2 regions of the Paenibacillus sp. 2KB_22 genome follow, and region 1 is predicted to be linked to the other one. Evidence: riboswitches for the same ligand, from Rfam matches in the RefSeq annotation. Region 1 holds a riboswitch; the other holds the start of a gene.
What was found. A riboswitch is a leader RNA that binds a small molecule or an ion and turns the genes downstream of it on or off. The one in region 1 is predicted to bind ZMP and ZTP.

Region 1 (15,354 bases):
GACAGGTGATTCGTCTGTTGAATAAAAGATGAACTCAATATCATTGGCGCTGCAAGACTGATGTTAAGACTCTGACTTATCTCTGCCGCACTGCATTGTTCTATGGGTCCTAGAGGCTCTAGCATCGCTGCATTATTAATGAGTCCAATGCAATCAGCTTCCTGAGATGGGATTTGGTCCAATAGACGTGTAACCACATCATCAATCCCGCTCAGGTCGGCTAGATCGTACTGAACATGATGGTAACGCCCTCTCCATTCCTCGCTTGATTCCAACTCGTCCGAATGCCCGCGTGAAATGCCATAGACCCAGTCTCCCCTGGCTAACAACAACTCCGCGAGCTGTTTGCCAATTCCTTTGGATGTACCTGTAATGATAAAATACCTCTGTCCCATATTCCCCCGCCTTCTCTCGCTCAATGCAATATTGGTTAAACTTCAACCTATGACTTTATAAATCTATAACTAAACGCCCGGTTTTCTCCACATGGTCACCCACAAAATCGGTAATCCAAAACAATTCTCATCCTGGCTCATCGCCTTCATTGGGCGTAATTCCACGCATTCAAATGGATCTTGCAGTAAATAACGAAGCTTTTCCTCCGTAAAGGCCAGTCCGCCTTTCATCGACTTCTCTTGATATACCTGCCAATCGTCCATGACGCTCTCCGGCCCACCTTGACCGCCAAAACCAGGAGCAAAACAAGTCATTCCAAAGTATCCTCCGGGCTTGAGCGCTTGGTGAATCATCTCTATGTAAGGAATCCGCTGATGAGGTAACAGATGGTGCAGACAACCCGAGTCGTAGACAAGATCATATTCTTGCTCCGGGGCCAGTTCAAACACGGAGCGACATTCAAAATTCACGTCCAGTTGCTCTTCTGCCGCCCTTTCCTTAGCCCAGGCAATCGCAGTCTCGGAAAGATCATAAGCATCTACCTGATATCCTTGGCGGGTCAGATACAACGCATTTCTGCCTGGGCCACAACCCAGTTCCAGTGCCTTGCCGCCTGCCAGCACACCTGCGTTCACATGCGCTACCAGATTTTCATCCGGTTTGTTAGGGAAAAAGGGTATGGGTCTGTTCCGATCCTCATAGAAAGGCTCCCAAAATTGCTTGGCAGCTCTGAAGTCCGCATCGAGCATATCATATAGATCTTGTACACTTTTAATCGTCTTTTCCACAACCACATTCCTCCTTAAATTCTCCATCCGAACCTTCATTTCCGACTATTCATTCCTCATCATTTTCATTAAATCAGCGACACTCTATTATAACATTTTTACCCATTAATTCTCTATTTTTCTTGCGTTTTTCTACTACAAAATATAAGCTTTTTCCCAACAAAAAAACGACCGACATGGATGTCGATCGTTTGCAATCATAGCGGTTTTGAGTTGTAATTTACTTCGCCCGTTCCAAGACTGCAAAGTAATTTCCTTCATTATCCGCAAAGTTGAAAACACGCCCGGTTGGCATCTCGACAATCTCTCCCACTGTTACATGTTTGCCAGACAAGTCGGCATATAACTGATCCAGATTTTCGGTGAAGAACATTAACGAAGGTGTGCCCAGATTTACCCCCGCTGACATCCGTTCGACGAACTCTTTGTCATGGAGAATAATACTCGTCTGCGAATCTGGGGTGGGCGCGATCTCAATCCATCTCATGCCCTCGTCAAGGTTTACTTCATCCACAATGTGGAATCCTGCAACTTCCGTCCAAAATGCCAATGATTCATCTTGATTGTTGACATACAACATAACCTGGCCGACTTTGCTAAACATGGATCATTCACTCCTCTAGTCATCTAATCTCTCAACGTCCTGCTTATCATTCCTCAAATTCCAATAGAGTATAACATGCAGGACGGCTTTTTATCATATTTCTTTGGAGTGAAGTGGATTTCTTTATGAGCATCAATGTTTAGTCAGCAGATGAGTTTCTTGAAGTTCCCTTATAGTGTTTTAACAAGTGAAAGTCTATGAAACCCTGAGGAATAATAATTCATATCGATACCCTTCTTTTGAAAATTCATTCGTTCATAAAATACGAGCGCTGCTTCATTTTCTTCATGATCAAGTGTGTAAAGCATGACGTCACTACATCCGAATTCAGCTACTTTTATGCATATTTCAGTAATCAGTGTACGTGCAACACCCTGTCGAAGGTGCGATTTACATGTAACAACGCCAACGATCTCATACCGGTTAACGGTAGGCTGAAAGATATAACCAGCATGACCTATGACAACATCTGCTTCGTCAACCATGACATAATAAGCACTGATACGTTCATCCATCATATTTAAGAATAAATCCCAGCGCGCAGGATACTGATCGCGTATAAACGAAGGGAACTGAAAATTATGATCCGTCATCATTTTCAGCACTGCTGGCTGATCAATCGCTTGAAAAAGACGAATAGTCATCTTTTTATCACCTCGCCCTTAGTTTGCATGTAGACATCTTTTAAGTTACCAACTTCATAATATTTCATTGCCGCCACCAGTCCTTTCGTTACCTCAATAAAAAATAAAGTGTTTGATCAAAAGATCAAACACTTTGCCCAGGCGTACGGCATATAATATATGTGCTTCCTCGTGGTTCACTCCACGTTTACGCCAGTCACACACAAGAGATATTTAACAACTAGTATACATGAGTTACACTTATTACTTGCCTTTTAATTTCTTCGTAAGATAAAGCACAACATCGTCGTCAATAACTGTTTCTTCACCTGGCTGAATGTAATGATCGTGTCTGTGGACACCATGACCGTCCGGTATATATCCGCGATGGGCATATAAAACTTGCGCTTTGCCATAATCGGAAAATACACCTACACCAATACCTGCCACATCCGTTCGTTCCGAAATAACTTCCTCTGCGCGGTCCATCAACCGTGAACCAATACCTTGGCGTTGGAACTTGATCAGCACATTGAAATCGTTAATTTCAGGAATGCCTTGTTCCCTGAAAGACGGGTATTTGGAATGCCACAATACATTCACGTACCCAGCAAATTCTCCATTCAACTCGGCTACCAAGGTTACACGGTCCCCATTCTGTTGTTCAGCCAAGTAATGAAGATACTGCTCAGCGTATCTCCCCCACCCCTGCTCCTGAAACGCCTTTGATATGCTTACAGGATCACTCTCATTTAATAATCTGATATGTACAGTCATTAATGAATTCTCCCTAATAAGATATTTTGCCTAGCTATATTCCCAGTCGATCTCGAAGCGATGTGATATGCGCAACATGGTGTTTGCCATGCCAAGCATACATGCCCAGATTATAATCCAGTCTCGTGGTTTCTTGCGATGAGGGATGATAGAATTGTTTGGCATAATCTGCATCTGTTAATGCGTTTAACAGAAACACCCAACGACGATGAAGTGCATCCAGAATCTGAAGCGAGAACTCAACATCCAGGTCCCTTGAATCACTCAGTTCAGCCCAACGCTCTTCATAATACGGTCGAATCGTAGGTGTATCCTCTGTCAGTGCCAATTTGAAACGAATCATACTGTTCATATGGCTGTCTGCCATGTGGTGAATGACCTGTTTGAGCATCCATCCGCCTTCTCGATAGGGTAGACTTAATTGCTCTTCACTCAGTCCCTTCACCGCTTCTCGCGCGTGCTCAGGCAACTCAGCAATGTCCTGAATCCACTTCTCCCGCTGTGCCAAGGTAACTTCACCTGTGTGTACAAATGGTCCTATCGGAAATCGTTCGTCCATCTATTATTCCTCCTTGTTTGTATGATTCAAAATAACTTTTAATTATCTAAGGAGCATATTCCATGAGCCAGCAGTCTCTCATCTGTCCTTCATGCTGCTCATGTTTCTCCAACAGTTTAATCCTTTGAAAACCACATTTCTCATAACAGAATATCGCTCGCAAGTTCCAGGATTGAGGGTCCATAACCACTTTACGGGCTTCTTTTTCATGAGTCAGATAAGCCAGCATGGATTGCACCAGCAATGTTCCGATACCTTTGTTCCAATAATCTATCTCACCAATGAACTGATCCGTTCCATAGATGATCTCATCCGTGTCTCCATAACCATACTCCGTTCGTTCTTCTTCCTCAAGCTTATAGAACTGAATGTATCCTATGGGACTTCCTGCATACTCAACGATACAACGGGTAGCATCATCATCCTGATTGTAGAAATGCTCTCTTACCTGCTCCAGATCATGCGGCCGATCACGGCCTTCATAGTATTGAAGGACTTCCGGGTCAGTCAGCCACTTCACCAGCTGGTGTTCATCTTCTGTTTCCAAGAAACGTACGGTGATTCCGTTTGATTCATATACGCTCATCACTCTGCATACTCCTTAATGATCTCCAGATTTTCACCCGTAACCCAACTTAGATCCTTCCCCAACAACTGCTCGTTGTGAACATAATACACGATGGGATTTTCAAGCGGTTGAGTCGTTCCATCCAAGGATCTGAGCGTAAACCTCAACTTGTAGCTCCCCATCTCATCAGGGATTGCAAATCCTATCAGATTCTCAGCTGATTTCCTCGTTTTCCCCTGCACCTTCAGATACTCTTCCAGAATGACTTGATCAAGATAGGAGCTGCCAACAGACGAAGGCACGTACCACGCATCATCTAGATCTTCAGTGAAGGTGGCTCCTCCCCACCCCGGGACAACGGGATACACCATATGTTGATCTTTGTCTTCTCTTTTTCGCGTTATCTCTAACTCTACCTCAACTGCATTCGCATCAATCTGCCTGATGGTACCTGCCATCACAACATCTTTGGCATTCACACTTGGAATAACATAGCTGTAGATGAGCAGAGTCACCAAGAGAATGATCGTTATTCCCGTAATCCACAATATTGTACTTTTACGCATCTGCCTGATCCTCCCGTCTGGTTAATCATACTTCTGGAGCTCATCCTCTGTTACAGATTGAGTTAACCTATCCAACTCAGGTGACGCCGTCCAATCACTGGATGTATTCAATCCATGTTTGATTGTATGGATCGCGCTATGTGCAGACATGTATATATTGTGGTGGATTCCAGGTTGGACAATAATATGCTCTCCTTCACGCATCACTCGAATGGAAAACACCTGATCGTCTCCATAACTGGCATAAGCAATCCATCCGGATTGCACCACATAAAACTCCGTTAGACTGATATGTACATGACTGTTTTGCCATGCTCCCTGGGAAGAAGCAACGGTTCTGCAATAATAACTGCCATCTTCTGATATCATTTTATATTTCTGTTCCCCGTTCGCCATCTGCTCAAAGCTGGTTTTGACACCAGTCTCACCATATTTCTGTTCTGAAAATTCTGTGTTCAATCGGCTTCATCTCCTGACAAAAAATCCCTTTATTCTAACATTCGACATCGGTTAAGCGAATCTCCTGTTTGAATGTGCGAATATCTTTGCCAAAATTTGAAACGTTTCCCTTCCAGCTTCCGTATTAAGGTCGAAGTCGTATGTATCCCCTATAATAAACCATCTGATCTGGAGGTTAAGCGCATGTCATTTTTCAAGAAAATGTTAGCCAGTGTAGGTGTTGGAGCAGCCAAAGTAAATACGGAATTGCATACACCAGAGGTCACGCCTGGAGGAATCATCTCGGGGATTGTGTATATTGAAGGTGGAGATGTGGAACAGAACGTAGATCGAATCTATCTTTCAATCAAAACCCATTACATACGGGAGCACGATGATCGCAAAGTAAAAGAAACAGCCGTTATCGCCAAATACCTGCTCACTGAAGGGTTCACATTACAGCCTGGAGCCAAATTAGAGAAAGAATTCTCATTTGACCTGCCAGAAAACCTGCCGATTACACTGCATCGTGCCGAAGTTTGGGTAGAAACGGGGCTCGATATCTCAAGCGCGGTGGACCCATCAGACCGGGACAGATTGCATGTTGTTCCCAGCAAAGACATGAACACCGTGCTCGATGCAATTGATATCCTTGGTTTCAAACTACGTGAAGTCACCAATGACTATGCACCAAAGTTGGGCGGAAATCTGCCATTTGTACAGGAATTTGAATTTGTACCAACAAACAAATTCCGTGGGCATCTGGATGAGTTGGAAGTCATGTTCTATCCCATGGGCGATTCGCTGGAGCTGTTATTACAGATCGATCGCCGCGCTCGTGGACTCAGTGGAATGTTCTCGGAAGCGATGGGCACGGATGAAAGTTTCGTCCGCCTGCATCTGTATGAAAGACATCTGGAGCGGGGTGCACATTCTGTCGCTCAAGGATTGGAAGAAGTTATATCCAAACATATCTAGTCTATAGTCTGGAAAAAATAAAACCGTCCTCTATCAGACAAATCTGATAAAGGACGGTTTTCCATTTTAGATAAGGGAACTTAATGGACTCAGGGCAGTTGTAATTGAGTTGCAATTGGTGTGCTGCAAAGGCACCGTAAAGGAACATGTGATATGGAGCTTATGAGGACAATCCTTCAAGAACGCTGTGTCCAGCGCTGCATTCCAGATCGAAGACCGTAATATGCTGCGGCGAGCAAAATGAATCCGGCAACAGCCATGATCATGGATGTTGAATCCCACCGAACCATAGTTCCAAAAGCAACCTTGGATTGCAATGGGTTAACGGATGAAGCGGTGTTTGTCAGATCAGGTACGTAATTCATGGTCATGATCATGCCTTGCACAACATTCCAAGCTGCAAAACCGATGATGAATAACAGGGTAACCAGAACGGATTCCATCACTAATCGTTTGTTCATGTTTGTCAATTCCCCCCCCTCTTCCCATTCAATTAGACAAGAAGTGATCCATCTCCTGTTTCAGACGATCTTTATTTGCATCCACATACTGATACAGCAGGTCGAAACTTTCTTCGTTATCGGATTGCATGCTTAGGTTGCCGGCTTCCAGTTCAATGCGCTGCAATACCTCATGAATCTGTTCCCCATGCGTTTGCAGGCTTGTCGTGATGTCATCTTCGGACAGGCCATTCACATTATCTCGTAATTGCCCGTGCGTTACGCTGCTTTCGGACAACACTTGCTCTATTTTCTTCAGGATCACGGCATCTGCATCATTGCCGATCCGTTCCATAGCTGCTATCGTCTCACCCAGATACTGCCCGCTGGCATTCTCAAGGAAACCGGTCATACCGTTCATGGACAGCTCGGTATCCAGATCGATGATTAGAATGATATCTCGCAATACTTGCGGAAGTTCCGGCCCACTCTCTCGAATCGTCTCGAATTCAGCCCGATAAAGGTCCATGGCAACACTCCCCACCACTTCTTCACCTGACATCTCTTCAAGCTGATCGAGTGGTAACAACTCCTGCAGTTCTTCTTGTAACTTGTTCATCTTTCTCTGCCTCCTGTATCTCTCTGTCTGAATAGTTTAAACGAATTTTTTACACTGGACCACTACGCGGTCAGAATAAACTTCCGATCGCTGTTATCCCCAGATTTTTTCATTCCCTTTATTAAAGAGGAAAATCCGGTGATAAAGGCGAAGTGTATGCTTCCGAAGCAGCTTTCTTGCAGAAAGCTTTTAGCTCCGCTTCTTCAGTTTTTTTCTGTCCTCTCCGTTATCGTGTAAATTACAAGCTTAACTACGCCGACACGTTATTACATCATAGCAGAATACATTATATAAGTTGAACTTATAGTAGTTAGTATTGTCTATCCCGTTATCAAATTTACAGGGAATATCGTCAAGTTAACGTGCACTTGACCTCGGGAAAACGTTCCACTGTTATGATCTTGGCATCACGAGTCTTGGGAGGGGTAATGATGCGCCTGGCCTTGTTCACAGACACCTATCTTCCTGAAACCAATGGTGTTGCTGGCACGCTCCACCGCTTGAGTAACCATCTGAACCGCAGAAGAATTGAACATCTGCTGTTTACTCCGAACTCCATCATTGAAGGAAGCCATGAGACTCAAGTCAGATCGGTTGCCAACATTCCCTTTTTTCTGTATCCAGAATGCCGCATTGCGCTACCCAACAGAGCTAACACTCACAAGCAGCTGCAAACCTTTCAACCCGATCTGCTGCATATCGCCACGCCTTTTAATATGGGGCTGCTTGGTCTGAGGTATGCGCTCAAACATCATCTTCCGCATGTTGTCTCCTACCATACCCACTTCGATCGTTATCTCGAATATTACCGGTTGAAAAGTATGATTCCTCTCTATTGGAAATATATCCAATGGTTCCACCGTGCCTGTGGTGCAACCCTGGCTCCATCGCAGGAAACTTTAAATACCCTTCAAGTCCAAGGCATTCAGCGTCTGAAGCTCTGGTCTCGCGGAATTGATTGCAACCTGTACTCCCCTGATAAACGCAGCTCGGATATCCGTGAACGATACCACATCACCGCTCCCCTTATTTTACTCTACGTTGGTCGCATTGCCCCGGAAAAAGATATCGCTACGCTCACGACTACGATGCAACAGTTGCCCCAGGAAATGCAGTCCCGTGTACACTGGGTTATCGTTGGTGACGGCCCATCTCTTCCCAAAATGCGTCTGCACTCCCCACCAAATGTCACCTTTACAGGCTATATGCATGGAGAAGAACTTGCTGTTATGTATGCTTCGGCAGACCTGTTTGTGTTTCCTTCCTCTACGGAGACATTTGGCAATGTGGTGCTGGAAGCGATGGCTTCAGGGCTTCCTGTGGTGGCGGCCAATGCCGGAGGTGTAAAGGATCTGGTGTCCCACCACCGTAATGGTGTATTGTTCGAGCCAGGTCAGGCTGATGCACTGATTCGGGAGATATGTCTCTGGGGAAATCACGTGGACCAATTGAGGATGATGGGACTGGAAGGCAGAAAGCTGGCTGAACAGCGGTCGTGGGAGCATATTTTTGATACATTGATCGTGGATTATGAGGAAGCTATAGACCATCGGAATAGACAAACGAAAAATCGAATTATTACAGCCTGATCTGGTCGTAAAGGCTTCATTCGTCAAAGACATATTATATGTTGATATAAAAAGACATGATCTCATTGAACTGGATCATGTCTTTTATTGCATACATCTATTGGTTGAATTTAGTGTATGGGACTTTGATATCTACAAATCCTTTAGCGTAGGGTGCAACCTCATAAGGATGGAATCGGATGACGATCCCTTTGTCATATAAAAAGAATTCAGATGTTTGATCAAGCTGAAAATCATAAATATTTTCTTCAAAAATTGAAACTCCTGCATTATACATGGCTAATAGACTGTTGGAGATTGATTTCTCTACCTTCTCCATCTGAATATCATCTTTAACATACTCGCTTAGCTTCAGTTCTTTCCCTGTTCTTAAATCATAGTTATATGATTTTGTCGCATCCATTCCATGTGCTCCGCCAGTGTACACATGATCTTCATATACCACAGATAACTTTTCTTTTGCATTGTATTTTACACTGGCCATGGTAATGTAGAAATAAGCTTTGTTTGATTGCTTTTCTTCTTTGTCCAGGCGAGCTGCTTTCACTGCGTGGAGTTTAAACGTCTTGTTCAGCTTATCCGTCACAGATTTCTTTCCACCTGTTAGATGTATGTATGGCTGTCCTTTGTAATATTGGACCTTCGTTTTCACTGTAATCGTGTTGCCTGCCTCTACATGACTACTCGGAAGAATTATAGCAACCAGTACAGTGATCAACAGATAATTTATCCATCTCCATTTTTTTCTTCCAGTTCTATGTTTCAATATTATCGATAACCCCCTTTCGCTCAAAATGATTTCGTTTCCTGCATTATGTTCCATATTACCTGTGGAGTGCCCTTTAAGTCTGTTCCGCCCTGAACGTTGCCAATCCAGATGTCTTCTGCTCCCGGATGTTGTAAATAGTGCCTGAGCGTTGCTTTGATCAGAATAGACGCATGCAAATCCAGTACCTCATCCAGTGGGATCCAGAATAACTCTCCTTCATCGGAGGGCACAAAATGTCGATGCTTCGTCTCTCCGAAATATACAAACTGCTGCCAAATCTCACCACCGCTAACCTCTAACAGAATAGTTCGAAGTCGAAAGTGTTCGATATCCTCTGGCTTGAATCCGGTCTCTTCTTCAATCTCCCGATAGCTGGCAGTCATCGGTGCGTTCAGTTCACCTTGTTCCAGATGCCCGCCGATGCCGCCCCAAAATTCAAAATCAAACAATCTGCTGCCTGCCTTCTTCATCATCAGCATGTCTGAGCCATTGCTCATAAACGCTGTAGCCATCTGTCTAATCTCCATATGTTCCTCGCTTTCCAGACTGTAATTATCGAAGTCTTCATCTATATAAACTGAACAAAAAAATATTTACACTCAGCCACTCCGATGACAGAACAACCTTCCGATCGCTGTTATCCTCAGATTCTTTGATTCCTTTCCTAAAGGGAAAATCCGGGGATAAAGGCGAGGTGTATGCTTCCGAAGTAGCTTTCTTTCAGAAAGCTTTTAGCTCCGCTTCTTCAGATTATTTCTGTCCTCTCCGTTTTGTGTAAATGTTATATTCAATTTATATAACCGCCTTCTACAGCAATACCTTTAGCTCACTTAGATGTGCAATCGTATGTAAAGGACCGGATGTAATGCTATCCTCCCACGGCTGGTTGACCTTCATCCAGATGGTGCTCATGCCTACGCTTGCTGCTCCTTGAATATCATTCACCGGATGATCGCCAATGTAGATGCATTGGTCGGCAGTAAGAGCGAAATGATCAAGCGCAAGCTGAAAAATCCGAGGATCGGGCTTTTTGACTCCAGCCTCTTCGGAAACAATAATATGGTCGTAGTCATCCCGGATACCGAGTTGATCGATTTTCCCATACTGAATATCAGTCTGCCCATTGGTAATTAACCCGGTTTGATATTCCCCCCGCAGATGCTGAACGACTTCTCGCGCCTGTTCCATCAGAACTGAACTTCGCACATACTCTCTGCCATAGAACTCCATCAGTTCTGCATGTGGCGGATGCTCTGCCCAAGGCAATTCATGCAACAATTCGTTGAACAGGAGGGTTTTGTCCTTATAACCATCCTGGTCTAGTTCAATAATTCGCTTGCTTATCTCTTCGGTTGACTCAAGGTGACCAAAATAGGTCTTAATCAAACTCTGTGTGAATCCGTCAAAGGTCATCGTTCTGTTTAGAATTGTATTGTCCAAATCAAAAATAACGGCTTTAATATGATTCATCGCTCTTCTCCCCCTGTTCAATAATGTAAAGCAGTGCTTATTTTTTCTTTTTATGGTAGTGATAGCCCGTGCATAGACCCTTTTGCTTGGATTTGGCTGAACAGTTATGTCCACCGTTCTTATCCAGTCTGCCTGGATGAGCATAAGCAGAAGAAGATACACCAACAAGAACGACAAGAGACAGAATTACAATAACAACCTTTTTCATAAGTCACCCTTCGATCTACACCCTATGCTTTAGGGCTTATTACGTGCTATATCATTCTACATGAAAATCCACAATTGGGATATCCTTCATCTTTTTTATACGTACATTCTTATAACATTTTAAATTGCTCCAGCGCATGGCTGACGCCATCTTCACTTGCCCGTAGAGTAACATAATCTGCGCTTTGTTTAATTCGTTCTCCGCCATTACCCATCGCAATTCCGATTCCCGCATACGCTAGCAGATCCACATCATTCTCCCCATCGCCAAAGGCCATTGTATCCTCTCTGGATATCTTCAGGTAATCGAGGACTTTCTCTGCGGCAATCGATTTGCTGACTTCGCTTGCTTCCAACACATTCACTACATACGGATGGAATCTCACGAATCGTAAAGAAGGAAATCTGGATTGGAATTTCTCCGTCTCCGTTTCATCCGCATATAAACAAATGCAGTATACATCCTGTTCCAACGTGCTGATTTTCTGCGGAGAAACCATGAGTCCAAGCGTATCTCTTAGGGCATCAGTAACACGACCATCTGTTGTACACAACCCGTTCGTCTCAAATGATTCTGTAAAATATGAAATACTGTGCCCATGCAACTCGGCAAACTCACTGAATGCTCTTACCATCTGTGCAGAAAGTACAGACTTATGTATCACTTCATCACCTGCTTTGATCAATGCCCCATTAGCCGAAATAATCGTATCGATTCCGAGATTTCTGAATTCTTCGCATAGATTATAGGGCCTACCTGTGACAAGTACGACTTGAACGCCTTTATGAATCAATTCCCGGATCGACTCTGCTGTACGCGGTGACAAACTCCGATCTATTTCGCTCAGCAATGTACCATCCACATCAAAGAACACAGCTTTCATCAAAATATCCTTCCTCCTCTAATCCGCTTCCTGGGACTTCTAGTAAAAAGAGCAAGTACAGAATAACCTGATGTGGTCTTCCTGCACTTGCTCTTGCGATTACCGGGTCTGAACATCTTGGGTACGTCCCATGTACCATAATTGAAATGATTCCGCTGTATCCAGGGGAATGTCATGTGCACGATGATGCAGTACAGGTTTGGCACGGTTTACCGTATGAATGGAAGCAACACCGAACCAGCGCTGTAACACGTTACGGGTGATCTGTACTTCGATGACTTTCTCACGCTTGGAGATGAAGAGTGTTGAAGTGAGCGCACCGGTCCGAAGTTGAATAAAATTTTGATGTAAAATGTATCTGGTATGGAAAAAGTCCATCACTCTGCTTGTTGCAATCCACACGAGCAGAATCGCCGAAATCATCCACCAGGCATGCTTCTGCCCAAACACAAATGGTTTGAAATACCACAATAAACCCGTAATCATGATCCATCCCCAGCTTGGTTTGAGCAGACGCAGCCATAGTGATATTCTCGGAAGTTTTTCCATCTCCTGCGTCACCTGATAGGATGGTAGTATCTCTTCAATCATGGTATAAGCTTGCTTCACCGGCAAGAAGGGATAGAGCGAGTTTACCTCCTGCTCGGATTCCCCCAGACTACCTGCAGTGGTCAGTTCTACTTCCGCTAGTCCAAGCAGCCTTTTCATCGGAGACTGTGTAATTTTCACGGCCTGAACTCGTTCTTTCAAGATTGAAAATGACGTTTGTTCCATCATGCCCTTCGAGATATAGATCCGCTTGGCATCCGAGGTAATCTGAAAGTTTCCATACTTCACAAAGGTTCTGACAATCCCCAGAGCGATGGATATGATCAATAAAACCAAAATCATCAAACTGGCAATCCACCAGGAATCAAGCCAGGTTAACAACAAGCTTTCTGTAACTTCTTCATCAGGGAAAAAATCTTTCACCCAGGAATAAAGCGTGATCAGAACCGGAATCAGTACGAGAAAGCTGAGCGAGGTAAACGATGCTTTGAATATGTCCTTGCGGGTAGAATGATAATGAACAACCCGTTCTTGTTTCTCTTTTGCAGGCAGAGATATGGCTTCATCGGTTATAACAGGGAGGGAGTGCTCTACTCCCTCTTCCATATCCTTAACTGCATCTAACGTATCATGTTCCTCTGTTGCTTCTACTGTTTCTGCTTCTGCATCTTCTGCCATATAACCCGATACAAGCTTCTCCAACTGTTCTGCTTCGGAAAGTGAAACAACGTGTAACTGAAAGGTAGCATCTTCTCCCTTAATCCCGGTCTCGAATCGGATCGATGTCACGTTGAACAACCGATGGAACAATGTCGTATGCCGGTTCACGTTCTGGACCTTGGTATACGGTATCGTTCTTCGAGTACGGTTGAACACCCCACTGTAGATGTGAAAGGCCTTATCGTCTGCTGTATAACGAGAGGTAAACCACTTCCAGATGATTGACACGATGCCGATCGAAATACCTGCATAAAAGGCAATTCTTCCATAGTAGAGCCATTGGGACTCTGAACCCTGGCGGAAGACAAACAAAAACAAGATGATCGCAAACGAATTCTTCAACAGTTTCCACAGACTCCACAGCATGGATAATGGATGATGTCGCTTCATATCGATCATTCGTCCACCTCATTAATCCGTGCGTAGGATGCAATCTGATGACGGAGTGCAAGCGCGACTTCCTCTGGCAATGCCGGGATTTCATGCGATGACCCCATCGTGCCAACCGATACGGAATAGAGCCCATATTTTCGCATCAAAGGTCCCTGATTTGTTGTAACCGATTGTACTTTCGCCATGGGAATAATCTGATGTACCTTGGTTAGCGCCCCACGCTTCAATTGCAGGAACTCCTCATTCACATCATAGTACCAATGCTTGTATAACCATGAAGGCTGGATGAAAATATCCCACACCGCATAGAGCACCGATATGGCCGTAACACCCCACAGGATCCAACCGACCCACGTCTTCCATCCATAGATGGAGTCGAGTATTAACAGTACGGCAAGTATCAGGAAACCTATGACATTCATTAGGATGGCGCTAATTCTCCACAGCTTTACCGCTTGAGGGGATAGCCGTTGCTCGGGTGGTTTCCACTGTATTGACATATGTTCACTCCTTTTTCCTTCAGCTACATAAAAACACACATAATACAATGTACGAATAATCGTCCACGATCGATGCAGAAAGATTCACTTAGTAAAAGAGATGACCCCTGTAAAGTACAGGTCGTCATCTCTTTTGTTCACTTCATTTTACTTTAGTGCATGTTCAAAAAGACTGGTTTTTAGTACCGAGAAGATGGGATGAAGCTAGAAATGGAGTAGCGGAGCGTAGGGAAAACTACGTGAGCAACTACAATGTTTCCGAAGGAAACATACTTCGTAAGCATCTGCTTGTTCGGCTGAGTTCCATATTCGACGTTGATGATGCAACTTGGCATCATTCGTAATCAAAAGCGGGCTTTTTGAACAACCTCTATAAAATCCCGTACTTTACACAGCCAAACCATATGATCTGTTCCTTCACCCCAATAGTTCTTCGCTATGACATAGGGTTCACCGAATTTGCGTTGCCACTTCTTCTGTGCAATTCGATAGCCGCAATCCAGGCAGAATTGCTGAATTCCCTGCTGCTGCAATTCGTTAACCAGTGCGACTATGAGCGCCGAACCAATCCCTTGCCCTTGAACCTCGGGCATCACGTACAGGCTACCCAGTTCTCCGATATCGTTCAGTCGGCCCTCTGTACATTCTCGAATCTCCTCACCACAAGGTCCATACGAGATCGTGCCTACAATAACATCTCCCCTCTTGGCGACGAGGAAAAATACACTTGCTTGTATATTGTCCTTTGCTTGCAATGCCGTGTGAATCATCGCTTTTTTGTGTGTTATTTCATCCTGAATATCATCCAGAAGCGAGCCTATTCCCTCCTGATCAAATGCTGCGGGAATGGTTGTCTCGAACACCTGATACGCTCCATCTGCATCTGATTGCTTCAAAGGTTCAATGGTAATTTTGTC
Region 2 (15,354 bases), on a different contig from region 1:
GTGTGCGGGTAAAAGTTATGCAAATCCACCACGTCTAGCGGATCAATTAATTGAATACGGGGATGATTCCCCAAGATCGCGTGAGCCGGCTCCTTCACAGCAGGACTTGGATGCACCGGGTACACGATGGCAATATCTTCAAATTCGTCGGCAATCCGTTTGACGGCCTGGAAAATGTTGCGGTGAGGCTCGCCTTGAGATTCACGGCGATGAGCTGTCATCAGCACAAGGCGTTTGCCTTGGGCCCAATCAAGTACCGGGTGTGTGTAGTCCTCCCGTACTGTATATTGAAACACATCTGTTACCGTGTTGCCTGTGACGTACGTACTAGACTCCGATTTATTTTCTTTGGCAAGATTGGAAGAAGACCAATCCGTAGGCGCAAAGTGTAGATCAGCCAGTACTCCCGTCAACTGACGGTTCATCTCTTCGGGATATGGAGACAGCTTGTTCCACGTCCGCAGCCCCGCTTCTACATGCCCTACCTGAATCTGTTGCAGGAATGCGGCATAGCTCGCTACAAAGGTAGTTAATGTATCTCCGTGAACCAGTACAATATCTGGTTTAGCTTCCGCTAACACCGGCTCCAAACCACCGAGCACACGAATTGTAATCTCATTCAATGTCTGACGGTCTTTCATTACATCCAGATCATAATCGGGATGAATGTCGAAAACTTCAAGTACCTGATCCAACATCTGACGATGCTGCGCAGTTACGCAAACAATAGATTCAATAGACTCAGGGTGTTTTTGCAATTCTAAAATAAGCGGAGCCATCTTGATGGCTTCTGGACGCACCCCGAAGATCGTCATGACTTTAATTTTCTTGGACATTCGAGCAAAGCCCCTTTTCTATAAGTTCCGATTACAAGCATGCGATATGCTTATTTAGTGCCGTATAGACGGTCTCCTGCATCTCCAAGCCCTGGAACGATATAACCATGATCATCCAGACGGTCGTCCAATGCTGCTACATAGATATCCACATCGGGATGTGCATCCTGTACAGCTTTTACGCCTTCCGGTGCTGCAACCAGGTTCATCATCTTGATTTGGGTACAGCCACGTTTTTTGAGCACGTCAATAGCTGCAATCGCCGAACCACCAGTTGCAAGCATCGGATCAATTACGATCAATTGACGCTCTGTCACGTCTGTAGGCAGTTTGGTGTAGTATTCTACCGGTTGCAGTGTTTCCGGATCACGGAACAGACCAACATGTCCAACTTTTGCCGCTGGCAACAATTTCACAACGCCATCCAGCATTCCGAGTCCTGCACGCAGAATCGGCACGAGTCCGAGCATACGTCCAGAGATGACTTTACCTTGCGTTGCAGCTACAGGTGTCTGTACATCAATCGTTTCCAGTTCAACATCTCTTGTAATCTCATAAGCCATCAACGTTGCTACTTCATCCACCAATTCACGAAAATCTTTCGTATTCGTACGCATATCGCGTATAAACGTCAGTTTGTGTTGAATCAAAGGGTGATCACATATTACTAATTTTCCCATTTAATTTGTCCCTCCGGTAAGTTCTTCATGTTCAGCATTTCCAAATATACCTAGCCACCATTCATGGGCTCGATAAATCCTGTATATTATATCATCACCAACAACGAATTACACCATCAAAGGGCACCCAATCATTACAGAATACCGAATCCTATAAAAAACAGGACCGGAAAATGATCCATCCGGTCCTGTTTTGCTCCTGCTGTTATGTCGTTGAGAAAGTGAAAATGATGAATACAATGCACTCCGCCTACAGAATGATCCTTCGATCGCTGTTATCCCCAGATTTTTTTTATTCCCCTTTTAACAAGGGAAAAATCCGGGGATAAAGGCGAACGCTTCGCTTCTGCGGTCTCATTCTGTCTGCTTCGTTTTTTTGTATCCCATTTTAAGAACATCTCAAATACAAACACCATGAGCAAAGTTTTTTAGTATTTAAGGTCGGTATAGAGTGGGAATTGGTCTGTCAGTGCAGTCACTTCTGCACGGGCTTCATCCAGCTTCGCTGTATCTTTTGGATTTTTCAGTGTTTTGGCAATGATCTTACCGATCGCTACCATCGCTTCTTCGTTCATCCCACGGGAAGTTGCAGCAGGTGTACCGATTCGAATACCACTCGTTACAAACGGACTTGTAGGGTCGAATGGAATTGCATTTTTGTTCACGGTAATACCGATGGAATCAAGTACATGCTCAGCTTCTTTACCTGTGATGTTTACACTGCGTGTGTCGATCAGCATCAAGTGGTTATCTGTACCACCGGATACGATGTTCAATCCTTCAGCGATCAGTGTTTCAGCCAGAACCTGTGCGTTTTTCACAACGTTCTGTGCATATGTTTTGAATTCTGGTTGCAAAGCTTCTCCGAATGCTACCGCTTTGGAAGCAATTACGTGCATCAGAGGGCCACCTTGGGAACCTGGGAATACGGCTTTATCAATTGCTGCTGCCCATGCTTTGCGGCACAGAATCATACCACCACGAGGTCCACGCAGCGTTTTGTGTGTTGTTGTTGTTACGAAATGCGCATGTGGGACCGGGTTTGGATGCAAACCAGCAGCAACGAGTCCTGCGATATGAGCCATATCCACCATGAACAAAGCACCTACATCATTGGCGATGGAAGCCAGCTTTTCAAAATCAATGGTACGCGGATATGCACTTGCACCTGCAACGATCAGACGAGGGCGGTGTTTGAAAGCCGCTTTGCGCACTTCATCATAATCAATCAGGAATGTATCTTCCTGTACACCGTATGCTACAAAGTTGTACAACAAACCGGAAGCGTTAACCGGGCTACCGTGTGTGAGGTGTCCACCATGTGCAAGGTTCATACCGAGTACAGTATCACCAGGTTTCAACGCTGCAAGATATACTGCCATGTTCGCTTGTGCGCCGGAGTGAGGTTGAACATTCACGTGTTCTGCTCCAAACAATTCTTTTGCACGATCACGCGCGATGTCTTCAACGATATCTACATGCTCACAACCGCCATAGTAACGTTTGCCTGGATATCCTTCAGCGTACTTGTTAGTCAGAACGGATCCCAATGCTTCGATTACTGCTTCACTTACGATGTTCTCGGATGCAATCAGTTCGATGTTGTTCTGTTGACGTTTCAGTTCAAGATTCATCGCTTCCAGTACTGCCGGGTCATTCTTGCGCAATTGTTCCATGATTAAATTCCTCCCAGTTATAAGTGAAGTTATAAAGCGAAACTACAGTGGTTACACTCCTGACTTCGATTGCATCACCATCTTCCGATCGCTTTTATCCCCGGATTTTTTCTGAACTCCCTTATAATAAGGGGAAAATCCGGGGATAGCGTATGCTTCCGATGTAGCTTTCCTTCGGAAAGCTTTCAGGCGAACGCTTTGCTTCTTCAGATTGGTGTTGCAATCTCCGTTTTCGTGTAAAGTCTAATTTGGCTTTATATTGGTTGAAGATATCAGTCACAAAATGTTGAATCTGGTTGTTCTTCCATACGATACACCGCTCGTTCGCCGCCAATCAACTTCGGACGAGTCAACGCTGTGGTTACGCGAGCATCTCCAACATAGCGGAGCGCTGTACGAAACGGTACGGCTACATGTCGGAGATGCATGCCAATCATCGTCTCCCCAATGTCCATTCCCGCATGGGCCTGCACATATTCAGCCAGGCATGGATCGGTCAGCGAACGATATGCTGCGGATGCCATTGAACCTCCGGCCTTGGGCACGGGTACTGCACCAACCTCGGTCAATCCAAGTCGAGTAAGCACAGAACGTTCCATGACCAACGCACGGTTCAGATGCTCACAACACTGGAATACCGTGTCAAAACCGAATTCCTCCTGCACCTCGCGTATCCCCGCAAGAAGCTGCTGCGCCACTTCAATGGCACCGCTCGTACCAATCCGCGCACCTGCGACTTCACTTGTGCTTGTACCGATCACAACGATCTGTCCAGGCCCAAGCTGTCCGGCAAGCGCCAGTTCATGCAGAATGGATGCGGTCTGTTCCTGCAATCCGGGTTGTTCTGAATCCAACTCTATAGTCATCCTATCATCGCCTCCCGATAAAATCATGCCCGCTGTCTCTTGGCTGTCTTCGTATTCTTGCACGGCATCTCAGGTACTATTATAGCGAATAATCAGATGAAAGACGAAAAAAAGAGCAGTCTGCGGGTAACGCAGAATTGCTCTTTTGCCCAGGCGACCGGCCGTTTGTTCCGGTGCTCCATCGTGGTTATGCCCACTTCGTCGCCAGTTACACCGGATCCCTGTTTTCCCCTTCATCATAAAACAACCCGCGGCTAAAATCAACGGTTAATTTACATCACGTGTCCTGTTTCTATAACCTGCCCCGCAGGATCAGAATTATCCCAGCTTATCCAAAAGCCGGTCCAATGCAGTCCGGATCTCGGCCGCAGCGATATTATAATCATCACGACTGCCTCCAAAAGGATCGGAGATGTCGAAACTTGGAATGCGTTGTCTGATCTCAATGGCTCGCTCGCGCTCTGATGCCAGGATCTCTTGACCAAGGGCACGTTTCATCTCCAGCGTTGCAAACAGGCTGTCCAACTCCTGAACATCTCTTAATACCTGCTCGTCGTCTTCCACATACTCTTTTAATGTATAGGTTTTGTGGATGGAGTCGGGAAATACCTGCATGACATGCTGCTTATGACTCCGCGTTAATGTAAGAACCAGATCGGCCCAACCTACCAGGTTAGCGCTAAGCTGTGTGGAATGAGGCGGACCTTCAACGTTATGATCTCTTAAAACCGCTTCCGCATGACGGGAGATCGGCATACCCGACGTAGCTGCTACACCTGCGGAACGAACCTCTACCTGAACGCCGCGCTCCGATGCCAATTTTCGCAAAAGCCCCTCTGCCATGGGGCTGCGGCACGTATTGCCTGTACATACGAATAAAATATGTTTCATTGTGTTAGCCTCCCCATTTTACATATGATGCGAATGATATGATGTCTCACGTTTTATTTTAAAATATAAACAAAAGTCCAAACGCAAGCAAGATTGCGCCACCAATGGCCTCACCGTAATCCCCAAGATTCTGACTCACCCGACGGCCTAATAGCAGACCCATAACCGACATCACCCCGCCACATACACCAAAGGCAAGTACGGTCAAGATCAGATTACTGCTAAACATCCCTAAGGAAACGCCAACGGAGAACGAATCCACACTTACGCTGAGGGAGAACAAAATAACGCCGAGCAGAGAACGGTGGTCCACCAGCTTGGTATCACCTTCACGGAATGCATTCAGAATCATATGACCACCCAGCAGAACAAGTAATCCACCTGCTGCATACGTCGTAATGTCACCGAGCAGCGAGCTGACGTATTTGCCCATATACATGCCGATGAGCGGCATGATGATATGAAATAGCGCCGTTACTGTACTGATCCGCAATACATCCCTCAGCCGAATGCCCTTCATGCCAATTCCGATTCCGAGCGAAAACGCATCGAGGCCAAGCGCAACAGCCATGATCAAAATGGTTACCAACTGCCCTACATGGGCAGACACATCCCACATCCCCATACCCCCAAGTCACGTAAAGGTTCTTGTACACGATATGCGGACAAGGACCTAAACATGACCGATGCAAGGTAAACGGTGCGTATCTACACGATATCCATGGTGTATAAAGCTAGATTGACGTGCAAGCGGACATGATGGTTCATTGATTGTTTTGGAAAAAAGTTAAGTGGCTCTCCTGACTGTATGATCAGGAGAGCTTAGGAGGGCTGTGGGTCGCCAACTTGGATGAGTTGGTTACCCGCGGCCTTGAGCAGCCGATTCATGACGGCAGCTCCCAGCCCTTCGCGTGAGCAGGCTTCAGCCACAATATATGTGGCGCCTTGCTCATCGCAACTGCGCAGCGCGGCGTATAGCCGGCGCGCTGCTTCTTCCAGCTCGCTGGCATCTCCCAGCGAGAACACGGCATCGGCGCGGTACTGCTCCGCGTGCTCGGCGAACGCCAGCACGGCGGTGCGCTCTCCGCGCTGCGCCGCCTCTACGAGGGCGGCGCTGATCCAGGCCGCCACCGCTGTGGGCGGCCCCTCCACCACGCACAGCGCCCCTGCGGGTGCGTAGTGCGTGTACTTCATGCCCGGCGAGCGCGGCGCCGGGCTGCCCACGCCATCGGGCACCTCCGCGAGTAGCGCGGGGTCCGTGGCGACACGGGCGGCAACGGCGGACAGTTGTTCCGCCGTAATGCCGCCAGGGCGCAGGATGGTGACGGTACCGTCGTCACCGACCTGCACCACCGTGGACTCGACGCCCACCCCGGTGGGGCCGCCGTCCACGATGCCGCCGATACGGCCATCCAGATCCTCGCGCACATGAGACGCGAGTGTCGGACTTGGCCGCCCGGAGCGGTTGGCGCTTGGCGCAGCCACAGGGCATGCCGCCGCTGCGATCAACTGCAAGGCCACCGGATGGTCCGGCATGCGCACGGCCACCGTGTCCAGACCGGCGGTGACACGCGGGGACACCACCCCCGGCCTAACCGGCAGCACAAGCGTCAGTGGTCCCGGCCAGAAGGCCGCCATCAGCGCTTCGGCTGTCTCATTCACTTCCGTGACCAGAGCATCCAACTGGTCACGATGCGCGATATGCACAATCAGTGGATTGTCGGAAGGTCGGCCTTTGGCGACAAATACAGCCTCCACGGCTGCCGTGCTACGCGCATCCGCACCCAGGCCGTAGACCGTCTCGGTCGGAAAGGCCACCGTCTTACCTTGACGAATGCAGGCCGCCGCAGCCTGCAAGTCGGCGAGCGCCTGCTGATCGGCGCTCCCCTTTTTCACATCCGTTAATTCAATATTACCCAATCCATGATCATCCTCATTGCTCAATAAAACGCGCACATCCCAATTGACTGTTACCATCTCTGCTGGAGTTCCCTTGTCATGAACCTCCATGTCATTTCCCATTTCTGAGGATTGCACTTGCTCATTCTCTCTATTCATATATCCATCATTCCTAAACATCATAATAGGTTACTTGTGAACGTGAGAAAAACACCTCACACTCCATACACATCCTTGTTCACTTCGCTTCATACTCCATATTCAATATAAGTAATTATAACATACCTGTCCCGACTCGGATGCCCTTCATACTTAGCTCCACGCAGGAGTCTCACTGTACTTTCGCCACCAATTCATATCAAAAGGGCAGCTCCCTGAATTGAAGCCACCCTTATGTATAGTATAACTTCGTTGTTATGCGAATAACCCAGTTACCCAACTCCATAGTTTTACAGCCATATCCCACAGAAAGAATCTCGCCTCCGGTGTCTCTCCCTGCGCAGATGCCTCTACATCTCCAGGTTCAGCCGCTGCAGCCGATACGTTTGAAGGTTTCGCCAGTGCATCCCCGGTCCCTGCATCAATGAAGCACAGCGGTGGAAACAACACACACCACCAGTTCTGACCTTTGCCTTCGCCCAGCGTGATTCGAACCGCTTCATAATCTCCTGCAGGATACACGGTGCCTCCATATAGTTTGGTTGGGAACGGAACAGAACCCAATTCCACCTGATACTCATACTTCAGACCGCGACTGGCCAGCTCTTCTCCTACTCTATTTTCAATCTCTGACAGATGCTCACGAATGACATGGCGCGCTTCATCCAGACTTTGCGGATTCTCCAGTTCGGCTACCCACTCCCCCATCTGAGCAACGACAGCATCCCGAATCTCGCGTTTCACCAATTGATCTCCTGGTGCATCCGAGTTTGCTAGAATACGCAAGCGAATCGATTGTTCAGGAATCGCTGCGGCCGCCACAGCTGCATCCGTTTTCTGACCTTCCCACATCATGATAATCATCATAAGACATACAATAATAAGTCCAATTTGCTTTACAATTCGTCTGTTCATTCCGTTTTCCCCCTCGGCTCTCTGATCACGCGACCTGCAACTCTCTCATGTCTATCAGTATGCCCGGGAGAGACGGAAGTAAACCTAGCATTTGCAATAAATCTACTAGAGGTTGTTCAAAAGGTTCGCTATTAATTACGAAGGATGCCTAGCTGCATCATCAACGTTGGATATGAAATTCTCAGCCGAAATAAGCGGGTCTTATAAAGGTTGTTTCCTTCGGAAACATTCCATTTGCTCACGTAGTTTATCCTACACTCCACTACTCCATTTCTTGCTTCATCTCATCTTCTCGGTACTGGAACTATAATCAAACGTTACTAAAAAACAATTTTTTGAACATGTACTACTAGTATCTGTGTTTAAACTCAGGCAAGTTATGCGATGACGAATGTCAGCTTTCAAATAGCCTTGAAGACTGTACTAGCTAACCCTGGCGAACGACTCTCGCGAACGACCAGTCGATGTTCTAAGGGAGGACGTCTTATTCAGCCTCCAGGTCTTCTTCTGAAATTGTAAGGAACACGAGACACCTTATTTCGCAAAATCATCTGACCAACACGCTACAAAAGGCTGTTTATGCTGATATAACGTGTCTCAGTACCATGAATTACATTCGCTCACCAGTCATGTTAAAAAGGCTGATCCGCACCTGGTTACAGGGCAAATCAACCTCTTCATTCTTACGAACAATGAACAATTACGTTATACGCTCCACAGCTTTTCTTTTCACTACACCAACTCAACAGTTACACAGCACTTTTCTCTTTCTTGAGCATATTCCATAAACGTTCCGACAACCGAGGTTGCTGCTCCCCCATGAGAAGTTCATCCTCTTCTTCCTCACCATACAACTTAATGCTCATGACCACGCCAATACAAGCCATGTTGATGAGCAGGGAGGTGCCCCCGTAACTGATGAATGGCAACGTAATGCCTGTGAGCGGCATCAGCCCGAGGAACGCCCCCACATTCTCAAACACCTGGTACAACAACATTCCGATAATACCTACAATGATGACGGGTCCCGCGCGATCTCTGCAACTCAGAGCAATCCACACCATCCGTTGAATCAGAATAAAGTACAATAGAATCAGTACGGATGCACCGACAAAGCCAAACTCCTCTGCGATCACGACAAAAATGGAATCCGAATACGTATAGGGAACTCGTCCACTCTGAACGGATGTTCCTTGCAAATATCCTTTGCCGATGATGCCTCCTGAACCGATGGCTAAACCTGCATTTTTCGTATGCCAGGAAGCTTTGGAGGTAGCCTTTTCCGGTACCAACCAAGGATCAATCCGTTCCGCCCAATGTTCCCTTTTTATCTTTTTAAGAAAGGTGAACACTTCATCATGGTAGAACGTATAAGCCTTAACAAAGCCAAAGAAAGTCACTCCCACAATCGCCAGTGCAATCAATGCGTGCTTCAGTCTCATATTTCCGATCCAGAATACAGCAGCCAAAATCACCACATACCCCAGTGCATTTCCCAGATCATTCTGAGCCATAACCAGAGCAAATGGAATAAACGCCCAGCAGCCAATCGGCACAATATCTCTCCAAAATTTCAGCGTGCCTCGTTGTCTCTTCACAATCAAATGGGCGAGAAACAGAATCAGAATCATCTTGAACAGTTCTGCCGGTTGGAAAGAAAAGTTGTCGCCCAGCTTCAGCCAGCCGTTAGCGTTATTGATCGAACTTCCCAGGACATTCGCAAGGATCAATAGTATAATTCCCAACCCATACAAATAAAACGCATATTTCACGTATAACTTGTAATTCACAAGCCCGATGACAAGCACCGCAATGAACCCCGCCACATAGAAATAAATTGTTTTGACGTGGTGATTCGCCAGGTTGGCATCTGTCTGTGTTCCGCTGTAAATTGCAAATACACTAATAATCATGAGCAACAGCATGATGAAGAGAATCACACCGTCCATCTTTTTCAACATTCTCACCATGACTCCGCCCATCCCCCTGAATCTAACATTCTATGATTTCCAATTGAACTCAATATTACCATTGTATATAATTGGATAATAAAATGGAAATCTGAATCGCTTCAGGGTGACAATTAAACCATTCATTGGCCTGACTCCCACCGTAAAATCAATAAAACCCCGAAACATTCATCCCTAATTGAATAGGTCTGATCTGTTCCAGGGTTCTGAAGTTATCTAGCTAATATACATAAATCCAACGTGTTATTTCACGGTTTGATTCGAGAACGTTATTGTTCCTGCTGGGATGGCTTGCGTCTTAGCAATTTCATCACCAAATCGGTAATACTCGGTTGTTCCGCAGATCCGAGAATATCCTCGTTTTCTTCCGTGTGAACCTTGATACTCATCACAATCCCCATACTGATCATGTTGAGCATAATGGAGGTACCACCCGAACTGATAAACGGCAGCGTAATCCCTGTCAATGGCATCAGACCAATGAACGGACCAATATTGACAAAGATCTGGTAGAGCAGCATCGCTATAATACCTACAATAAGATAAGGCCCGGCGCGATCCTTACACTCCAGTGCAATCAGCACCAGCCTGTGAATCAGGATAAAGTATAGGAGAAGCAATACCGAGGCACCGATGAAGCCAAATTCCTCCCCGATCTGTACAAAGATCGAGTCTGCATAGGCCAGCGGCACCCGATTCGACTGAATCGTTGTGCCTTCCAGATATCCTTTGCCCGTAATACCGCCAGAACCAATCGCAAGCTTCGCATTATACGTCTGCCAGAGTACATCTCTTGAGGTCAGCTCTGGTACAAGCCAGGGGTCAAAACGATCCGCCCAGTGCGAACGTCCAATGTCATTCAGAAATTTAACAATCTCATCATGATAATGAATATATGCCTGTGTACCGCCGATAAAAGTCGCCACAGCAATAATAAAACCAATGAGGGCATGCGTAAATTTAATGTTGCCGATCCATAAGAGGCCCACAAGAATGACAACATAACTTAACGCATTTCCCAAGTCATTTTGAAGCAGTACGAGTAGTAATGGTGGCAGAACACAGAGTGAGATCGGAATAACATCACGTCCGAAATAGAGCGGACGATTCTTCTTTCGGGCCAAAAAGGCCGATAAAAACACAATCAGACATAACTTGAACAACTCAGCAGGTTGCAAACTGACCCCGAAGATGGACAGCCAACCTTTTGCACCGTAATACTCTTTACCAAAGAACATTACGAAAATGAGCAGTAACATACCCACGCCATAGATATATAAATAATTTTTGATTATAAATTTATAATTGATCATCGACATCCCAAAAAAGACGATGAATCCCAAAATATAAAAAATCACTGCACTTTTCGGGAGTCCCTCCAGCTTCGGACGACCAAACGTTGTACTGTAAATCGACAAAATACTGATAACCATCAGAATAAGCAGTATAAACACAATAGAATAGTCTATCTTTTTAAATTTGTGCAGCATGTAATTATGTTCCCCCAAGCATTCAATAATCTTCGGTATATCTCATTGTAGAGGATTTCACGGTAAAAAGAAAACCCGCGGAACCTTACATTTTCGTCACCTGTTCCGAAGTACGAACACCCAGGACATGCCGCTCGATTCCGGCAAGGTCCGGTACAATGATAATTTCCGGCCAATGTCCCGCCGTTTCAAGTAGAGCCGCGATGTCGCGAGCCTGCCCCTGGCCCAGCTCAAAACCAATGATCTGAGGCGGTGCAGGCAGCAGCGCCAGTTGCTCCAGCATGATCCGGTACGGTGCAAGCCCGTCCGGACCGCCGTCCAGTGCCATGCGCGGCTCATGATCGCGCACCTCTTGTTGTAACCCGGCGATATCTGCCGCCGGGATGTAAGGCGGGTTGGACACCAGGATGTCCACCCGTGCCCCGGCGAACGGGGCCAGCAGATCGCCTTCACGGAAGTCGATCTGTACCCCGTTCGCGGCCGCGTTCCGCGCGGCCACTTGCAGGGCAGCCGCCGAGAGATCCCCGGCGCCAACCTGCCAGCGCGGGCGCAGTGAAGCCATCGTCACCGCGATGGCACCACTGCCCGTGCCAATATCGACGGCGAGCGGAGCGCCGTCAGGAAACACGCGGTCGGCTTCGCGCAGCACAGCCTCGACCAACAGCTCGGTCTCCGGCCGCGGAATCAGCACGGCCGGCGTGACCTCGAACGGCAGCCCATAGAATTCCTGGCTGCCGATAATATATTGCGCCGGCTCACCCGCAGCCTTGCGCGTGACGGCGTCCTCCCAGCGGCTGCGATGCTCGCTGGGAAAAGGCTCCGGCTGCATCATGTAGTACGCGGCGCCATACACGCCGAGTACATGTTCCAGCAGCAGCCGAGCATTGTTTTGCGGCTCGTACACGCCGCACTTTTCCAAAAAAGAGGAAGCCTCCACGAAGGCTTCCCGACAGCTCTGTTCCGGCGTCATGACAAACTGCGCGCGGGTCACAGATTATTCTCCTCTATCCATCATCTCAGTCTGCTGAGCAATGGTCAGTGCAGACAAAATATCTTCAATCTCTCCGTTCATCACCTGATCCAACTTGTGCATTGTCAGACCGATCCGGTGATCCGTCACACGGCTTTGTGGGAAGTTGTACGTACGAATCCGCTCACTGCGGTCACCCGTTCCCACTTTGCTCTTCCGCTCAACAGAGATCTTTGCTTCCTCTTCCATACGTTTCATATCGAAGATACGTGTACGCAGAACCTGCAACGCTTTTTCCTTGTTGGAGTTCTGTGATTTTCCATCCTGACATGTCGCCACAATTCCCGTTGGAACGTGCGTTACCCGTACTGCGGATTTCGTGGTATTAACCGATTGTCCACCGGCACCACTGGAACAGAACGTATCCACACGGATGTCTTTATCATGAATTTCGATATCGAAATCTTCGGCTTCAGGCATAACGGCAACCGTTGAAGTTGACGTATGAATACGTCCGCCAGACTCGGTTGTTGGAATACGCTGCACCCGGTGTGCACCGCTTTCGTATTTCATTTTGCTGTAAGCGCCGCGTCCGTTGATCAGGAAAACAACCTCTTTAAATCCACCGAGATCATTCGTGTTAACGTCCATCAGCTCTACACGCCAGCCTTGTGCATCTGCATAACGTGTGTACATCCGATACAGATCTGCTGCAAACAACGCTGCTTCATCTCCACCAGCTGCCCCGCGAATCTCAACAATAACGTTTTTGTCGTCATTCGGATCTTTTGGCAGCATGAGTACACGAATCAATTCGTCCAGCTCTTTCTGACGAGTGCTCAGTTCGTCAATTTCCATTTTGACCATTTCGCGCATCTCATCATCCAGTTTCTCACCCTGCATTTCCTTTGCAGCTTCGAGATCCTGACTTACCTGTTTGTATTCAGTGTACGCTTCATAAGTCGGTTGCAGATCGGATTGTTCTTTGGAGTATTCCCGCAACTTTTTGTTGTCACTTGCCACATCCGGGTCACACAAAAGCTCGCTCAACTTGTCATAACGGTCGGCTAACGCCTGTAATTTATCCAACATGTATAGTCACCTCACGCATTATTTTGTCCAAGCACATCACATTTTCAATAATGTTTTCAATTCAACATCAATTACATCTATAATCTATATTCCACAACGCACAGGATTCTCAATGAATCCCCTGACCGCAGCATGTATTCACATTCATGTATGATCGACGTATAACATCGCTACAACGTCATCAAATCCTTTACTTTTAAAGTTGATATCAAGAAATCGTGTACCCTGTATGAAACTCGCTTCAACTCATCGGTTACAGCGCGAATTTTAACGTGGTATACGACTCTTAATTATAGCATATTCTTATGGTTCTGAATAGTAACTGATCGACGCGCAATACAAAAATATTTCTATTTTACATATCTCGGATTGTGCCTTTTCCTTTTATTATATCCACTACGTGCGATCAATCCAGTACTTGTACACAATATATAGCGATCAAAAACATAAAAAGCCCTGTTATCTTCCAAAGAAGATAACAGGGCTGCTATAACCATTTTTTAAACCATAGTGAACGGTTTAGGAATTATACGTTGAAACGGAAGTGCATAACATCGCCGTCATTTACAACGTACTCTTTACCTTCAAGACGAAGTTGACCGCGCTCTTTGGCACCGTTCATGGAACCCGCTGCAACCAGATCGTCGTAGGAAACAACCTCTGCACGGATGAATCCGCGCTCGAAGTCCGTGTGAATGACACCCGCTGCGCCAGGCGCTTTGGTACCCTTACGGATTGTCCATGCACGAACTTCCTGCACACCTGCTGTGAAGTATGTGTACAGACCGAGCAATTTGTAAGCCGCTTTGATCAACAGGTTCAGACCGGAATCCTCGATACCGAGTTCTTCCAAGAACATTTGTTTATCTTCGCCTTCCAGCTCAGAAATTTCTTCTTCAACCTTCGCGCTGATTGGCACCACTTCTGCGTTTTCAGCAGCTGCGAATTCTCTTACTTTTTGCACGTAGGCATTGTTCGCCACATCACCGATTTCATCCTCAGCTACATTGGCTGCGTACAAAACAGGCTTTAGAGTGAGCAAGTGCAGATCGCGGATGATCAGAAGCTCGTCATCTGTAAGTTCCATGCTGCGTGCCGGCTTGTCATCGTACAGAACAGCTTTCACTTTCTCCAGCACTTCTACTTCTTGAGAGGCGGACTTGTTGCCGCCCTTCATGTTTTTCTTGGAGCGATCGATTTTCTTCTCAACACTCTCGATATCGGCCAGGATCAGCTCCAGATTGATGGTCTGAATGTCGCTTACCGGGTCAATTTTGCCATCGACGTGTGTAATGTTCTCATCTACAAAGCAACGTACCACGTGTACAATTGCGTCTACTTCACGAATGTGGGCAAGGAACTTGTTACCCAGACCTTCGCCTTTGCTCGCACCACGAACCAGACCTGCGATATCTACAAACTCAAACGCCGTTGGTACTGTTTTCTTAGGCACAACGAGTTCTGTCAGTTTGTCCAAACGCTCATCGGGTACTTCAACGATCCCCACGTTAGGGTCAATCGTACAGAACGGATAGTTTGCCGATTCGGCACCTGCTTGTGTAATTGCATTAAACAATGTAGATTTACCAACGTTAGGCAAACCCACGATTCCAGCTTTCAAAGCCATGTATATGACAACTCCTCATTGATTACTTGTTCGGTATGGATAATCCTATACATTATATATGACAAACCTCAAGGCATCAAGGAACTTCGCCAATTCGACCAGAGCCCCATTCACTTCCCGAAATCCCCGGTTACTGCGGATGATTTGTTTTGCGTAGATGATACCTTTGGCTTAGAACATCCGCTATTAGTTTACCCTTTGATTTCCTTGTACATGGTCAGATCCGTTACCTCATATCCCATCTTACGATACAGGCTGCTCGCCCGCACATTATGTCCAAACA

Region 2: another riboswitch for ZMP and ZTP. It lies ahead of AB4111_RS21800 (TIGR01440 family protein); the one in region 1 lies ahead of AB4111_RS08235 (GNAT family N-acetyltransferase).

The regions. Positions count from the first base shown of each region.
Region 1 covers NZ_JBFRHG010000001.1:1,910,234-1,925,587, forward strand. Annotated here, with positions in the region: gene AB4111_RS08220 (SDR family NAD(P)-dependent oxidoreductase) at 1-395, opposite strand, end outside; gene AB4111_RS08225 (class I SAM-dependent methyltransferase) at 465-1,184, opposite strand; gene AB4111_RS08230 (VOC family protein) at 1,405-1,788, opposite strand; gene AB4111_RS08235 (GNAT family N-acetyltransferase) at 1,959-2,432, opposite strand; ZMP/ZTP riboswitch at 2,561-2,642, opposite strand; gene AB4111_RS08240 (GNAT family N-acetyltransferase) at 2,676-3,188, opposite strand; gene AB4111_RS08245 (YfiT family bacillithiol transferase) at 3,223-3,747, opposite strand; gene AB4111_RS08250 (GNAT family N-acetyltransferase) at 3,794-4,333, opposite strand; gene AB4111_RS08255 (hypothetical protein) at 4,333-4,881, opposite strand; gene AB4111_RS08260 (hypothetical protein) at 4,903-5,340, opposite strand; gene AB4111_RS08265 (sporulation protein) at 5,524-6,297, shown strand; gene AB4111_RS08270 (hypothetical protein) at 6,474-6,758, opposite strand; gene AB4111_RS08275 (DMP19 family protein) at 6,787-7,356, opposite strand; gene AB4111_RS08280 (glycosyltransferase family 4 protein) at 7,785-8,945, shown strand; gene AB4111_RS08285 (DUF3298 domain-containing protein) at 9,043-9,711, opposite strand; gene AB4111_RS08290 (NUDIX domain-containing protein) at 9,735-10,226, opposite strand; gene AB4111_RS08295 (HAD family hydrolase) at 10,522-11,184, opposite strand; gene AB4111_RS08300 (YHYH domain-containing protein) at 11,222-11,392, opposite strand; gene AB4111_RS08305 (Cof-type HAD-IIB family hydrolase) at 11,502-12,278, opposite strand; gene AB4111_RS08310 (PH domain-containing protein) at 12,375-13,943, opposite strand; gene AB4111_RS08315 (PH domain-containing protein) at 13,940-14,437, opposite strand; gene AB4111_RS08320 (GNAT family N-acetyltransferase) at 14,782-15,354, opposite strand, start outside.
Region 2 covers NZ_JBFRHG010000003.1:666,777-682,130, reverse strand. Annotated here, with positions in the region: gene wecB (non-hydrolyzing UDP-N-acetylglucosamine 2-epimerase) at 1-836, opposite strand, end outside; gene upp (uracil phosphoribosyltransferase) at 887-1,516, opposite strand; gene glyA (serine hydroxymethyltransferase) at 1,945-3,192, opposite strand; gene AB4111_RS21800 (TIGR01440 family protein) at 3,465-4,058, opposite strand; ZMP/ZTP riboswitch at 4,199-4,280, opposite strand; gene AB4111_RS21795 (low molecular weight protein arginine phosphatase) at 4,377-4,949, opposite strand; gene AB4111_RS21790 (manganese efflux pump MntP) at 5,008-5,568, opposite strand; gene AB4111_RS21785 (L-threonylcarbamoyladenylate synthase) at 5,772-7,007, opposite strand; gene spoIIR (stage II sporulation protein R) at 7,263-7,922, opposite strand; gene AB4111_RS21775 (FtsW/RodA/SpoVE family cell cycle protein) at 8,672-9,892, opposite strand; gene AB4111_RS21770 (FtsW/RodA/SpoVE family cell cycle protein) at 10,162-11,382, opposite strand; gene prmC (peptide chain release factor N(5)-glutamine methyltransferase) at 11,468-12,352, opposite strand; gene prfA (peptide chain release factor 1) at 12,377-13,444, opposite strand; gene ychF (redox-regulated ATPase YchF) at 13,971-15,071, opposite strand; gene AB4111_RS21750 (GNAT family N-acetyltransferase) at 15,263-15,354, opposite strand, start outside.